DNA from 3 places in the Emergencia sp. genome. Region 1 is predicted to be linked to each of the others. Evidence: predicted binding sites of a transcription regulator. Region 1 holds the regulator's gene; each other region holds the start of a gene.

Evidence for each region. Region 1 encodes LexA, which represses DNA repair genes until DNA is damaged. Its sites were predicted from a motif close to AGAACANNTGTTCT; they were not measured.
Region 2: a site for LexA is predicted at 2,510-2,523, ahead of ACMQ5W_RS06025 (DNA polymerase Y family protein). Genes of this name have one in related genera too.
Region 3: a site for LexA is predicted at 3,014-3,027, ahead of recA (recombinase RecA). Genes of this name have one in related genera too.

Annotation. Positions count from the first base shown of each region.
Region 1 covers NZ_DBFWLQ010000002.1:496,593-501,828, reverse strand. Annotated here, with positions in the region: gene mbhE (hydrogen gas-evolving membrane-bound hydrogenase subunit E) at 1-363, opposite strand, end outside; gene ACMQ5W_RS02805 (hydrogenase subunit MbhD domain-containing protein) at 360-602, opposite strand; gene mnhG (monovalent cation/H(+) antiporter subunit G) at 583-909, opposite strand; gene ACMQ5W_RS02795 (monovalent cation/H+ antiporter complex subunit F) at 899-1,171, opposite strand; gene ACMQ5W_RS02790 (Na+/H+ antiporter subunit E) at 1,192-1,698, opposite strand; gene lexA (transcriptional repressor LexA) at 1,915-2,565, shown strand; gene ACMQ5W_RS02780 (vWA domain-containing protein) at 2,635-3,825, opposite strand; gene ACMQ5W_RS02775 (AAA family ATPase) at 3,827-4,642, opposite strand; gene ACMQ5W_RS02770 (lysine exporter LysO family protein) at 4,648-5,236, opposite strand, start outside.
Region 2 covers NZ_DBFWLQ010000007.1:234,045-239,280, reverse strand. Annotated here, with positions in the region: gene ACMQ5W_RS06065 (2-oxoacid:acceptor oxidoreductase family protein) at 1-55, shown strand, start outside; tRNA gene ACMQ5W_RS06060 (tRNA-Cys) at 151-225, opposite strand; tRNA gene ACMQ5W_RS06055 (tRNA-Gln) at 261-335, opposite strand; tRNA gene ACMQ5W_RS06050 (tRNA-His) at 343-418, opposite strand; tRNA gene ACMQ5W_RS06045 (tRNA-Asp) at 562-638, opposite strand; tRNA gene ACMQ5W_RS06040 (tRNA-Val) at 664-739, opposite strand; tRNA gene ACMQ5W_RS06035 (tRNA-Met) at 748-824, opposite strand; gene ACMQ5W_RS06030 (hypothetical protein) at 972-1,235, opposite strand; gene ACMQ5W_RS06025 (DNA polymerase Y family protein) at 1,232-2,473, opposite strand; gene sfsA (DNA/RNA nuclease SfsA) at 2,622-3,326, opposite strand; gene lgt (prolipoprotein diacylglyceryl transferase) at 3,397-4,140, shown strand; gene ychF (redox-regulated ATPase YchF) at 4,147-5,236, shown strand, end outside.
Region 3 covers NZ_DBFWLQ010000024.1:414,452-419,687, reverse strand. Annotated here, with positions in the region: gene rimO (30S ribosomal protein S12 methylthiotransferase RimO) at 1-1,069, shown strand, start outside; gene pgsA (CDP-diacylglycerol--glycerol-3-phosphate 3-phosphatidyltransferase) at 1,071-1,610, shown strand; gene ACMQ5W_RS17165 (competence/damage-inducible protein A) at 1,623-2,867, shown strand; gene recA (recombinase RecA) at 3,046-4,107, shown strand; gene ACMQ5W_RS17155 (nitroreductase family protein) at 4,135-4,680, shown strand; gene ACMQ5W_RS17150 (SPFH domain-containing protein) at 4,871-5,236, shown strand, end outside.

The sequences.
Region 1 (5,236 bases):
AAAAGGCATCGTCACCTTGACGTCAATACCGCCAAAGGACTCTGTAGCGCGAAAAATATCCGCGTTCCAGTGCTTTCGCAGCCAGTTAGAAAGCACCATGGCGACAGCAAAGCCTGCCAGGTACATCACTGTCGTCTCCAAGAATGTATCGAAGCCTCGATAATCCGCCAGTACGCCAGTAACTAGATTTGCCGCGTCAGTCTGCTCCGGGCCTTCTTCGATAAAGACTTTGGAAATATGCGTATTTGGTGCTGAATGCGGATCGCCGATGGTCGGCAGAAGGTCAATCAGCCCCCAGCAGATGATGACGATAAAGACCAGCATCATCATGCCTGCAACTTTTTTCTTGTTGCCCTTCATCATTTACACCACCTGTCCGTCGTCCGAATTGCTATCACAAAATAAATTGTCGAAATGACGCCGATGACAGCTTCCGTAAAGGCTACGTCCGGTGCTCCCATCATGATGTAAAGGAGCATGGTGCAAAAGCTGAACACGCAGTAAATGATGACAGACGCCAGTAGGTCTTTGTTCAAAATGATGACGATGGTAATCGCAATCAGAAATAACAGCAGAATTGCTTCAATCAGAAATGCTTGCATCTTTGTGTTCCTCCTCCCAAGGTTTGTATCCCGACTCCATGGCGGCTTTTCCGATCAGATGGGTCCCCACCGGATTTACCAGGAAAATGGATACCATAATCAGCAGAATCTTCGCCGACAATATATTGAATCCCTCATAAATAATCAAGCCCAGGCCGATCAGTACGATGCCCAAGGTTTCTCCAATTCCAGAAGAGTGGAGTCTCGTATAGAAATCGGGCAGGCGCATGACGCCAAGAGCAGAAAAGACTAAAAAAATAAAACCGAGAATCAGCAGAATGGCCGTAATAACTTCTCTAATCATCATGACTCCCCTTCCCCCCTATGAACTTGGCCACAATAACGGATGTGATGAATCCCAATACTCCATAGGAGATTGCGATATCGATATACATGTCCTGCCGGCCATCTGTATAGCCGACCAAAAGAAGGACTACGATGACATCTAAACCGATGACAAACATACCGTTGAGTCGGTCAAATACTGACGGTCCGCGAAACACGCGAAAAAGCATGACTCCGATGATAAAAATAGTACCGTACATCAAGATTTTAAAAACTAGATTCATAAAATTCACTCCATATCTACTTATGAGTTAAACTCGTCGAATACCTTTGCAATCCGCCGCTGCATCTCTCCTCCGAGAAGGTCTTCCGCAGCTTCCACCGTAAGTGCATGGACTGTAAATACGTTATTAGGATCTACATTGACTGTGACAGTGCTAGGCGTCAGTATGATAGAATTGACAAAAAGGGTCGTTGCAATGGGGTTCTTGAAATGACATTGAAATTGAATGACTTGCGGATCGATTTCGATTTTTTTCTTGATAATCAGTCGGCAGACAGAGAGGCTGGATTTTACGATTTCGCCCAGAAGCCAAATCCAATAACCGATAAACTTGATATAATGCAAATCCAAAATAAAATGTTTTCGGTTCTCAAGTCTGTTCTCGATGTACAGCATAGGCTGGCACAACGAAGCGATGACCATTGAAGAAATCAATCCTAACATGAGGAATTTTGATTCTGTCCGCCCAGATAAAATGAACCACAGCACATATAGTAAAATTGTCGTCTTCAGCCAATTTTTGAACATATTCGAAAACTCCCCCAATTATAATTTCTATCTATAATTATACATTATCAAGGAAAGCTCTGTCAATTTTTTATCAACCAATTATGTCAATTTTTAGAATTCAAAGGGAGGGCATGTATATTTCGTGAACAAACGTTTACTTTTTGTTCGCCTTATGATATACTACGAACAGAGACCGATTACAATATTGAGGTAAATTAGGAGGAGCGACAGGATATGGCTAACTTAAAAGAACGCGAACAGAAAATATTGACATTTATGAAGAACGAGATCAAAACCAAGGGTTATCCTCCAACCGTCAGAGAGATCTGCACAGCAATCGGCATCAAATCCACATCCACCGCGCACAAGGACATCGAGAGTTTGGTCAAACAGGGTTATCTCAAGAAGGACCCATCCAAACCGAGAGCATTGATGGTGGTGGATATGGAGGAAGAGTCCATACCCGCAGAGACAGCTTCTGCAGATGCAGCAGAGAGAGAAGACATTATCGACATCCCTATCGTCGGCCGTGTCGCTGCCGGAACGCCGATCCTAGCGGAGCAGAACGTAGAAGATACGTTCCCGGTGCCGGCCCGTTATGCCGCCGGAAACAACTTTATGCTGCGCGTTCGCGGAGAGAGTATGATCAATGTCGGCATTATGGACGGCGACCTCATTCTGGTGGAACAACAGAACACAGCCCGCAATGGAGAAATTGTCGTAGCCATGATCGACGGCTTTGAGAGCGAAGCCACAGTCAAGACCTTTTACAACGAAGGCGGTCACATCAGACTGCAGCCGGAGAACGATACCATGAGTCCGATCATTGTCAAGGACGTCAAAGTCCTGGGCAAGGTCAAAGGTGTGTTCCGCTATTTCAGCTAAATGTACAGTAAATAACAGCTGCCCAGCTGCGGATTTTTCCGTCAGCGAAGCAGCTGTTTCAGTTTGTTCTTATCGTACCAAAAGCTTCTGAATTCCTTTGTCCAAACCGTCTAAGGTCAGCTCGAACATCGGAAAGATCTCTCTGATCATATTGATGGTTCGACTGCCGTAGGTCCAGTCCCAGCGCCCTTCTTTGATCGGGTTGAGCCAGATGCATTTCTTATATCTCTGTCTAAATTTGTGAAGCCAGGCTGCGCCTGGTTCTTCGTTATAAGCATACCAGTCCTGATTGCCGCCGACAGCTAACAACTCATAGGGCGACATGGCTCCATCCCCCACGAAGATCACCCTGTATTCGCTGTCCAGATTGCCAAAGATCCAATCGGTCGGGGTCCAGTCCCCTCTTCTGCACGCAGGTCCTGTGAACAGATAATCATAGATGCAGTTGTGGAAGTAATAAGTCTTCAGATCCTTCAAATGAGTGGACTGATGCACTGCCTGGAAAAGCTGGTTGCAGAGGCTGCTGTAAGGTGCCATTGATCCGTCAGAGTCGATTAGCAAAAGCAGCTTCACAGTATTCTTGCGGGGCTTCTCATAGACCAGCTTCAGCATGCCGGCATTGTTGCAGGTGGCATCGATGGTTCCCTCGATATCCAGCTCCGTCTTCTCAGTCTCTACCCGTGTCGAAAACTGCCGCAGCTTGCGGAATGCCATCTGAAACTGGCGGGTATCCAGGGCCGTATCCTGGCGAAAATCCTTAAAGTTTCGCTCGCCAGCCACCTTGATTGCTGACTGGTGCCGTCCATTACCGCCCACTCTGATGCCGGCCGGATTGTATCCGCCGTGACCCATGGCAGACGTTCCGCCCGTACCGATCCAATAATTTCCGCCATCGTGCTTCTCCGTCTGCTCTGCCAAACGTTCCCTGAACATCTGCATCAGTTCCGCCAAGTCGTACTCCTTGGCCCAGGCCGGCCTGTCGTCAATATCCCGTTCCAGCTCATCGGCATTGAGCCAGTTCCAAAGCTCTTCGGGTATGTCATCTGCAGACTGGATTCCCTGGAAGTATTCAGCAAAGGCCATGTCAAACTTGTCGTAATCACTTTCCGTCTTGACCAGGACATTTCTGCAGAGGTAATAAAATTCCATCAGAGAATTCATGGCCAGGCCCTTGTCCAGTGCCTCTATCAGGCAGAGCCATTCATCCAATGAAATAGAAAGGCCTTTGCCCCTCAGCAGGTAAAAGAAATCAATAAACATATTACATTCCTCGACGATATTCTCTGACTGTATCGATGTCCTGGTTTTTCTTGAGCAGAACACCGATATAGGGAATCTGTTCCTCAATCTTCTTCACATCCACACCGCTGATACGCAGCGCCTGAATCCAGTCGAGAAGTTCTGACGTGCTAGGTTTTTTTTGAATCTGGCGCATCCCTCTGATCGCATAAAAAGCGTTCATGGCAGCAGCTGCCAATTTTTTCTCAATCTCTCCGTAGTGGACTTTGATGATGTCTTCCATCTTCTCCCGGTCAGGGAACTCGATATAATGGAAGATACAGCGGCGCAAAAATGCATCTGGCAGTTCCTTTTCCGCATTGGAGGTGATGATGACAATCGGACGATGTTTCGTTTTGACGGTTTCCTTCGTTTCATTGATATAGAATTCCATTTTGTCCAATTCCCAGAGCAAATCGTTGGGAAACTCCAAATCCGCCTTATCGATCTCGTCGATGAGCAGGACCACCTGTTCCTGCGAGGTAAAAGCTTCGCCTAGCTTGCCCAATTTGATATATCGTTTAATATCAGAAACGTCACCCTCTGCGAACTGGCTGTCGTAAAGTCTCTGCACTGTATCATAAACGTACAGGCCTTCCTGTGCCTTTGTTGTTGATTTGATACCCCAGATAATCAAATTCATCTGCAGTGCATCAGCGATGGCCTCCGCCAGCATCGTCTTGCCGGTGCCCGGCTCCCCTTTGATCAGCAAAGGTTTCTCTAAGGCGATGGCTACGTTGACCGCGTTCATTAACTCTTTTGATGCGACATAATCGCCGCTGCCTGTAAATCTTTTCATATGTGTTACGCTCCTATTACTAGTGGTACTAAAAGAGGTACCAGCAGACTCTGTGACATCCCGATAGCGAAAGAATAGACGATAATGTCGGGCCGTGTGGCCTTCTCCACCAAAGTCAATCCGATATCCATGGCTGCAACGCCTGGCAGACTAGTCACCTCGATATAACCGATTTTTTTGGCAAGAAGCGGAATCAATACGATGCCGCCCATCTCGCGAAATACGTTGTGCATAAAAGAAACTGCGCTGGCGATGACATGGCCCGCGTTGGAAATTGCCACAGGCGCGAACGTATACCAGCCGAAACCGAAGCTGACAGCCAGACTCTCTCGCAGTGTCAGCGGCAGAAGCAGACTGATCAGCACTCCCATCACGGCGGTGCCGATCAGCACAGAAACAGGGAAGATCAGCACTCGGAAGCCAATCAGCTTCAGCTGCTCGACAACTGTACCCGCAAGTCCCATCTGAAAGCCGATCACGCCCAGCAGCAGGGTCAGTCCCGCTGTCATGATATTGCCGGCTTTTTCGTTGAATCCGTCTACATCTGGGATGTACACCCGCACAAGAAAGTACCCTACAAAAATACCCAGGACG
Region 2 (5,236 bases), on a different contig from region 1:
CAGGCAGGCATTTGATAAGGGATTAGCTCTGGGATGTATCAGCCGTTCAAATTAATTCTAACAGCTTATAACTCCACATTATTCCTTCTGTGTCAAACTCTTGCATTATCCATATAGAAAAACAGAGTGCCAAAGCACTCTGTTTTTCTATGGAGGCGACACCCAGATTTGAACTGGGGAATAAAGGTTTTGCAGACCTCTGCCTTACCACTTGGCTATGTCGCCATATGTATAGGACACTAAAACAGCATCCTATTTGTTGGCTAGGGTAGCAGGATTCGAACCTGCGCATGATGGAATCAGAATCCATTGCCTTACCGCTTGGCGATACCCCAACGTTTATGGGGTGGATAGTGGGATTCGAACCCACGTATACAGGAGCCACAACCCTGTGTCTTAACCACTTGACGATACCCACCATATTGTATGCGTAATCTACGCTTTTGTTGCTAAAATTTTGCAATTCATTGTCACATACATGTCGTGCTCAACATTTGCAATAAATATTTTAGCACACTTCTTTGCAGAATGCAAAGCATTCCTTGCAAATTTTTTAAAAATTGGCGACCTGGAACGGGCTCGAACCGTCGACCTCCAGCGTGACAGGCTGGCATTCTAACCAACTGAACTACCAGGCCGCATCTTTGCTTCGATTTGAAACAATGGTGGGCGTTATAGGGCTCGAACCTATGACCCTCTGCTTGTAAGGCAGATGCTCTCCCAGCTGAGCTAAACGCCCAAAAAAAATGGTAGCGGCGAGTGGAGTCGAACCACCGACCTTCCGGGTATGAACCGGACGCTCTAGCCAACTAAGCTACACCGCCACGCAATTTGTTTCAAATCACTGCAAGAAATATATTACCAAATTATCCAGCGATTGTCAACAACTTTTTTCCAACTTTTTTATCGAACTTTTTGGGGAGCATATTTTCAGGTCATCCATAATAGCGTAATCACTACTTTCCAGAATGTCAGATTTTATATAATTCCCATCTGTACTGCCCGATTACATATTTTAACTGATAAAGCCTGCTTTCGTCAAGTACTTTTGACTCACAAGTATAAATTAATGTGTCAATGCCTGCAAGCTTGCTTTCTTCAACGGTTACTATTTTGTCCACATATACCTCTATTTTATCCCCCGAATCTTGAAAAAATTTAAATTTGTATGGTATCGGTTTTTTATTATCGCTAAATGTAGCAATAACGTCTATCGATTTTGCCACAATCTTCACTGCTTATATCCTCCCATCATAAGATAATTTCCATCATTGATTCCGCCTTCCAGAGGTTTCATATCAGTATTCGCAAAAGTCCCTCTGTAAATAGCAGTCTGCCCAAATCGCTCTCTGATTTCGTCTACCGTCTTGTTCAAAGCTTCATCTTCTTCCATTTGCCGTACATCAAATAGGGACAGCTGGTATTCATCCTTTCTGGCAAATTCAGACAATCTGATCCCCAGTTGTCTTACCGGTTCCCCTTTCCAGCATTCCTCAAATAAGCTACATGCGTACCTGTAGATTTTGGTCGTATCGTCTATAAAAAACGGCAGCTGAATCTGGTGGGTGTATCGCACAAATCCATTAGTCTTTACGGCAATTCCAATCAGCGAAGCTTTGCACTGATGGCGCCTGAGCCGTCCTGCGACCCTGTCCGTCAGTGACAAGAGATAATTTTCTGCCTCTCGTTTATCGGTCACATCGTATTTGATGGTCATGCTGTTGCTAAGTCCCTTTTGCAGTACCTGATCCCCCGGCGTCACTCGATCTTGATCAATGCCATTGGCATATTCCCATATCAACTGTCCATGGCTTTTGAGCAGGCTTCGCAGCAGCACCGGTTCACTGCGAGCCAAATCACCGATGGTATGGATGTTAATTTTGCTCAGTTTCTTAACAGAGGCCCTGCCCGCCATAAACAGCTCCCCTACGGCCAATGGCCACAGCTTTTCTTCCAATTCCTTTTGGTTGAGAATCGTATGCACCAGATCGGGTTTCTTCAGTTCACCCGCCATCTTCGCCAGAAGCTTGTTGCTGCCCACACCGACATTCACCGTAAATCCCAATTCCCTTTTGATTCTCTCTTTGATTTCGAAAGCTGCCGCCTCTGGTCTGCCGAATCGTTTTTCGCAGTGGGCAAAATCCACAAAGCACTCGTCTACACTGTATCTCTGTATCACAGGCGAGTATTCCAGCAAAATGTGATACATCGCCTCACTACAGGACAGATAGAGATCGTAATCCGGCGGAAATACCAGAAGCTGCGGGCACTTCTGCTTTGACTCGTACAGGCTTACCCCGGTGCTGATGCCATATTTCTTGGCAGAAATGGATTTTGCTAAAATGATGCCGTGCCGATCATCCGGATTGCCGGCAATGACTGCCGGCACCGTTCTAATGTCCAGGGGATAGCCTTTTTCTAACAAATCTACTGCTGTCCAACTGAGATAGGCCGAATTGGCATCTACATGCATGATGGTCACACTGCTCACCTCTCTCCTTCGTCAACAAGAACATATGTTCTCATTGATGTTAGTATAGCACCAGCACTGCTCTTTTTCAACTGGAAAAATTTACAGCGGTAAGAAAGAAAAAAGGCAGCAAGCGCAAAGACTTGTCTGCCTAATCCAATACTACAGGGATTTGATCTTTTATTTCCAGAGTCTCCTCTGTCACATTACAATCGTAAGCCAGAATCACAACACCCACTTCTGCCGCCTGGCGCAATGCATCTCCAAAAGCTTTGTGCGTCCTGTCGTTGGGCTCAAATCGCTCAATTCCCGTCATTTGAATGACAAATAGCACAAATCCTTTATATCCTTCTTTCACTGCCTTACAGAGTTCATAGACGTGTTTGACGCCCCTCTCGGTCGGCGCATCAGGAAATCTGGCCACGCCATCTTCTTCCAACGTCACACCTTTTACCTCTAGCCAGCCTTTATTGCCGTTCTCATCTTCCACATAAAAATCAAACCGAGAATCACCAAAGGTCTTCTCCCGCTTCACCGTTGAAAGCTTCCCCATACCCGGCAGAAGCAGCCTTCCTTGCAGAAGTGCCTCTTCACAAACCTTATTAGGCGCCTGGGAGTCCATATTGACCAAAACCTCTCCCTTTTTAACCCCAATCAAGGAATAACGCATCTTGCGCGTGCCCATCCGACCATCAAAGTCTTCTAAGTAAACATCCGCGCCCGGAATCATCAGTTCCCGGCATCTGCCAGTATTCTTGACGTGCGCACGTTCCTTCTTCCCGTCGATCAAAACCTCTGCGATAAAACGATTGGGTCTAGCTATAAAATTGCCTTTACATATGTTTTCGTATTTCATGCATTGTATTTTATCAGATTTTATCCTATAATAAAAGAGATTTTAATTACAAATGTAAAGGGGAGATTTTATGAGAGCACCAGATCCGGTAGCTTTTACTTTATTCGGGATGGATATCATGTGGTACGGCATTCTGATTGGGACAGGATTCGTACTGGCAATTATACTTTGCTACAAACGTGCACCGAAACACGGCATACAGAGCGACCATATTCTCGATTTTGCCATCTTTTTAATACCAGCGTCAATCATCGGCGCGAGAGCCTATTACGTCATTTTCAGCTGGGAGAACTATGTTGGAGATTTTTGGAAAATCCTCAATATCAGAAACGGCGGCCTGGCAATCCACGGCGGTATCATCGCCGGCCTCATCGTCGGCCTGCTGGTCTGCAAATATCACAAGATCAATTTTCTAGAGATGGCAGACCTGGTATTACCGACAGTAGCACTGGCGCAGGCCATCGGAAGATGGGGAAATTTTTTCAATTCAGAGGCACACGGCGGACCGACAGACCTGCCTTGGGCGGTTTGGGCCGATGGGCAGTACGTCCATCCTACCTTCTTATACGAATCACTTTGGTGCTTTGCACTGTTCTGGTTCCTGCTCTGGCTGGATAAGCGCAGAGCTTTTCCCGGGCAGATTGCGTGTCTTTACGGCATGCTCTATTCTCTCGAAAGAGGCCTGGTAGAACAGCTTCGCACAGACAGCCTGATGATCGGATCATTCAAGCAGGCGCAGATACTGAGTTTTTTCGTCTTCGTATTCTGCCTTGCACTATATATCATTTTAAGAAACAAAAGAAAGAGGAGTTAACAAAATATGAAATTAGGTATCGTAGGCCTTCCTAATGTGGGCAAAAGTACACTATTCAATGCAATTACAAAGGCTGGTGCAGAAGCGGCCAATTATCCCTTCTGCACAATCGAACCGAATGTGGGAGTGGTCACGGTTCCCGATGAGCGTATCAAAACCCTGCACGAAATATATAACTCAAAGAAAACGATCTACACCACTATTGAATTTTGCGACATCGCCGGCCTGGTAAAAGGTGCCTCGCAAGGCGAAGGACTGGGCAATAAGTTTCTGGGGCACATCAGAGAGGTAGCCGCCATCGTCCACGTCGTCAGATGTTTTGAAAACGATAACATCGTTCACGTCGACGGCAAAATCGATCCGCTATCTGACATTGAGACCATCAATACAGAATTGATTCTTTCTGATATGGAAGTTTTGGAACGCCGCATTACCAAGACCACAAAGAACCTCAAGGGGGACAAGTCTCTTCAAAAAGAACTGGACCTGCTGACGAAAATCAACGATTTCCTGGCCTCTGGCAAATCTGCCAGAGCCATGGATTTAACCGATGAAGAAGATGAATTTGTAAAGAGCCTGGATTTACTCTCCTACAAGCCGATCATCTATGTGGCAAATGTTTCTGAAGAAGATGCCGCTGACAACACCGATAACGAATATGTCAAAGCTGTTCGCGAATTCGCCGCTACAGAGGATGCTGAGGTGGTTGTCATCTGTGCAGAAATTGAGCAGGAAATTTCAGAGCTGGATGATGAAGAGAAGACGATGTTTCTCGAAGAACTGGGCATCAGCGAGTCGGGTCTTGACAAGTTGATCAAGGCCTCCTACCACCTGCTGAATTTGATTTCCTTCCTCACAGCCGGAGAAGACGAATGCCGCGCCTGGACCATCAAAAGAGGAACAAAGGCACCGCAGGCAGCTGGCCGCATCCATACTGACTTTGAGAGAGGTTTTATCAGAGCAGAGACCATTGCTTATGACAAGCTGATCGAATGCGGCGGCAGTCTCAGCGCCGCCAAAGAAAAAGGTCTGCTCCGCTCTGAAGGCAAAGAATATGTCGTAAAGGACGGAGACGTACTTAACTTCCTGTTTAACG
Region 3 (5,236 bases), on a different contig from region 1:
GAGGTATGCAGATGAACTCTTTGAAGAGATGCCAGAGGTTGATGCTTTTATCGGCGTCAACGAATATGAACAACTTCCACAGCTATTGGAGAATCTTAAAGGGAGACAGATTGTCAGAAATGGCTGTAATCTCGATACTTTAGAGCGTTCCGTCAGAAAGCTGGATGAAAATCCCTATACAGCAACCATAAAAATCGCAGAGGGCTGCAACAATATCTGCGCTTACTGCATAATTCCTAAAATCAGGGGTAAATACAGAAGTAAACGTGAAGAAGATATTATCGAAGAAGCAAAAGAACTGGCAGCGGCTGGATGCAAAGAATTGATTCTCATTGCCCAAGATGTCACATACTATGGCAAAGATTTATATGGTGAGTATAGACTGGCGAAACTGCTCAGACAGCTTTGCAGGATCGAGGGCATCGTCTGGATCAGACTGATGTATTGTTATGAAGATAGAATCACCGATGAATTAATTGAGACCATAACCAGTGAAGAGAAGGTATGCAACTATCTTGATATTCCAATTCAGCACGCAAGTGACAATGTACTGAAAGCCATGAACAGGCGATCTACAGCTGCATCCATTGATCAAACTGTAAAAAAATTAAAGAGCTCTATCCCGGACATTCATATCAGGACGACATTGATTGTCGGATTTCCAGGCGAAACAGAAGCAGATTATGAAAAGCTGATTGATTTTGTAGAACGCGAGCGCTTTGCACGATTGGGTGTCTTTGCTTATTCGCAAGAGGAGAATACAATTGCGGGAGAAATGAAAAATCAGATTGACGAGGAGATTAAGGAGCAGCGCCTGGATGGAATTATGAGACGTCAATTGGATGTTTCCCTGGAGCTGAATCGAGAGAAGATTGGCAGTACGCTGGAAGTCCTTGTTGAGGAAGAAGATGAAGATGGCAGTTATATCGGCAGAAGCAGATACGACGCACCAGAAATTGATAACGCGGTTATTTTTACTTCTGATCGTGAGCACAAGCCGGGAGACATCGTAAAAGTTTTGATTGATGATGCTTTTGACTATGATCTAGTGGGACGGGAGGTTTCATAAAATGAATTTACCTAACAAATTAACAATTGCCAGAATTATATCGGTGCCGTTTTTTATTGCGGCCTATATGTTTGGCTATTATATTCTTGCTTTTGTATTATTTATCGCGGCATCTTTCACTGATATGCTGGACGGAAAAATTGCCAGAAAGTATAATCTGGTGACCAATTTTGGAAAAATCATGGATCCGCTTGCAGACAAGATTTTGGTGTATTCCGCCTTCTGTCTCATGGTGGAGGATGGAACTGTTCCAGGCTGGATGCTGATTGTCATTTTGGCGAGGGAATTTGCTATTGCAGGTATGAGAACTGTAGCAGCATCTGATGGAACTGTCATCGCTGCAGGCATGAGCGGCAAGATTAAAACTGTCTTGCAGATGATTGCAGTACCTCTCTTGCTTTTGACAGCGGCAATTGACAATCTCGATGTTTTTTATTATGTCAATTTGGCTGCGCAGATTTTCCTCTGGGCGTCGTTGATCATGACGGTGTATTCGGGTGTCGAATACATAGCAAAGAACAAAAATGTCTTTGCTCAATAAGGGGAGGTAAGGATGAAAACTGCGATTTTAAGTGTTGGAACAGAAGTTCTGTTTGGCCAGATCACAAATACAAATACTGTCTACTTATCCCAGCAACTTAATTTGCTGGGGTTTGACGTTATGTATCATTATACGGTAGGTGACAATTCCGGCAGACTGGCTGAAATGATAGAGTTGGCTTTTCGTGATTGCGATCTCATTATTACGACGGGAGGTCTCGGTCCAACGGAAGATGATTTGACCAAAGAAACAGTCTGCCAGGCGCTTCACGATCAGTTGGTCATGCATGAACCCAGTCTCAGGGCATTGCATGAAATAGCTGAAAAACGAGGCAGACCGATGACAGAAAACAACTATAAACAGGCAATGATGCCATCAAGAGCGACTGTTTTTGATAACGACGCAGGCAGTGCTCCGGGCTTTGCACTCTCTGAGGGTGGAAAGACCGTTGTCTGTATGCCGGGACCGCCGAGAGAGATGATCAGAATGTGGGAACGGAGGGTGCAGCCTTATCTTGAAAAATCACAGACTGCTGTGATTTATTATAAGACACTGAGACTCTTTGGCATTGGGGAATCCTCACTAGAAACCGAACTATTGAATTTGATTGACGCACAGACGGATCCGACGATTGCAACCTACGCAAAAGAAGGGGAGTGCAGTCTGCGAATTGCGTCAAAGAGGAACAGTTTGTCTGAAGCACAGCGCGCTGTTTCGGAAATGGCAGAACAGGTTGCAGAACGTGTCGGCCAGTATATTTACAGTTATGATGATGAAGAATTGGCTCAGGTAGTGGGGAAAAAATTGATTAAAGGAAAAATTTCTATCTCTGCCTGCGAATCCTGCACTGGCGGATTGTTTGCTGGTGCATTGACAAGCGTACCTGGTATATCGGAAGTATTTGATCGCAGTCTGGTAACTTATACCTATAATGCAAAGATGAAAGAACTGGCTGTCAAAGAAGAAACGCTCTCGAAATACACTGCAGAGAGCAGCCAAGTAGCTCTAGAGATGGTTCAAGGCCTCAAGGAGAAAACCGGAAGCAGAATCTGCATTTCAGTAACTGGTCTCACGGGTCCGGGCGGAGGAAGCCCTGAAAAACCAGTGGGGCTGATTTATATTGGCTGTATTTTTGATGACAGAACAGAAGTGAAAGAAATCAGAATGCGAAATGTGAATCGAGAGTGGAACCGGCACTATGCAGTCCTGTGCATGCTGGATATCGTCAACAAGATGCTGGAGCAAAAGGCTGTTTGACATATAATGGAAAATAAGGTATAATAAGGATATTACAGTTATCTATTATGCAGGAAATTGGGAATCTTTGATTCCGTCATTTCCACGTTCTTTACATTTAAGATAAATGACTTGACCTTTCACAGAATTTAAGGTATGATTGTTTAAGAACAAATGTTCACATTTTCGGAGGTGAAAAATGAGTACAGCAAAAGATGAAAGAGAAAAGGCCCTAGAAGCCGCAATGTCCCAAATCCAGAAACAGTTTGGCAAAGGCGCCATCATGAAACTGGGCGAAGGGGCAGCGCAGATGAATATAGAAACCGTTTCAACAGGATCTATCAGCTTGGATCTGGCCACAGGTGTAGGCGGTGTACCCAAGGGTAGAATTGTGGAAATTTATGGACCGGAGTCTTCAGGTAAGACTACGCTGACTTTGCATATTGTTGCAGAAGCACAGAAAAAAGGCGGAAAGGCAGCCTTTATCGATGCAGAGCACGCTTTGGATCCGGTTTATGCCAGAAATTTAGGTGTACAGGTTGATGATCTCTTGGTTTCTCAGCCAGATACAGGAGAACAGGCACTGGAGATTTGTGATATGCTGGCAAGGAGTGCAGCACTGGATGTCATCGTCATCGACTCTGTTGCAGCATTAGTACCTAAGGCGGAAATTCAAGGAGAGATGGGAGATTCCCACGTTGGCCTCCAAGCAAGACTGATGTCTCAGGCACTGCGAAAGATTGCTGGTACCGTAAATAAATCTAATACCTGCGTTATTTTTATCAACCAATTGCGTGAGAAAATTGGTGTCATGTTCGGCAATCCAGAGACAACGACTGGCGGACGTGCTCTCAAATTCTATTCTTCCATGCGTCTCGATGTCAGAAGAATTGAAACCATTAAAAGCGGTGATCAGATGTTGGGAAACAGAACCAGGGTCAAGGTCGTAAAGAACAAGGTCGCGCCGCCATTCAAGCAGGCTGAGTTTGACATCATGTATGGTCAGGGTATATCTAAAGCTGGGGATGTGTTGGACTGTGCTGTAGAAGAAAAAATTGTCGAAAAGGCTGGTTCCTGGTATAGCTATGCAGGCGAGAGAATTGGACAGGGTCGCGAAAACGTAAAGAAATGGCTGGAAGATAATCCGACTATATTGGATAAGATTGAAGGTCAGCTGTTGGAAACCTTGAAACCAGAAGAAGTTTCAGAAGAGCCGGCTGTTGATTTAGAAGTCGATGAAGATGGTGTAGTCATCGAATAAATACTTACAAAAATTTAGGAGAAATCAATGGAAACAATCAAATGTATTACAGACAGAAGAAGTATTAGAAAGTTTAGGAGAGAAAAGGTAGACTGCAAAGTCGTCAAGGAAATCGTAGCTGCGGCCGCCTTTGCACCATCTTGGAAAAATACACAGATTACAAGATATGTAGTAGTCGAAAACGAAGCTGTTAAAAAGAAAATTGCAGAAGAATGTGTTCTTGGGTTTACTTTTAATGCGAAAACAATTGAAGGTGCACCACAGTTGGTAGCGGTGACTTATGTTGCCGGCAGGTCAGGCTTTGAAAAAGATGGAAGTTATTCCACATCTAAAGAAGACAGATGGGAACATTTTGATGCAGGAATTGCCACACAGACCTTCTGTTTGGCAGCCTATGAAAAAGGTGTAGGGACCGTTATTCTTGGCATATTTGATGAGGAAAAGGTCGCTCATGCGATTTCACTTCCAGACGGACAAAGAGTGGCAGCACTCATTGCCATGGGTTATGCAGAAGGAGAAGTACCAGCAGCACCAAGAAGAAAAGAAGTAGAAGAACTGGTGCGCTTTGTTTAGGCTGCAACCATATCGTCTGCCAAATGCAATGTTGTAAGGCGGGGGGTTAGACAGATGTCATAGATACAGAGTATACTTTGTGTATGCTCTGTTTTTTTTCGTCTGGCAACACTTGACAATCATAATGTTATGTGATACTATTTTGATATCAAATTAATATCGAATTAGAGAAAGAAATGAGGAGGCTATCATGGAAACGAAACAGATAACACAAAAGGAAATAAGACCAATTAACGGCATATTGATGTTGATAATCATTACAATTGGCATTCTCGCTGCCATCGCACTGATTGTCGTTGGGGCATTTTTCTTGGATGACGGGTCTATTGGTGCAGGTGTAGCAATGCTGGTTATCGGAATTCTCGGTACAGTGATCTGCCCGATATTGTACGTAGGGCTCAAAGTAGTCGGTCCTAACGAAGCACTGGTGCTGACGTTGTTCGGAAATTATTACGGAACAATTTTGAAACAGGGATTCTACTATGTGAATCCATTTGCCACATATAATAATCCATCTTATATGAATGCCTTGGAAAAGGCGAAAGCTGCAGCATCG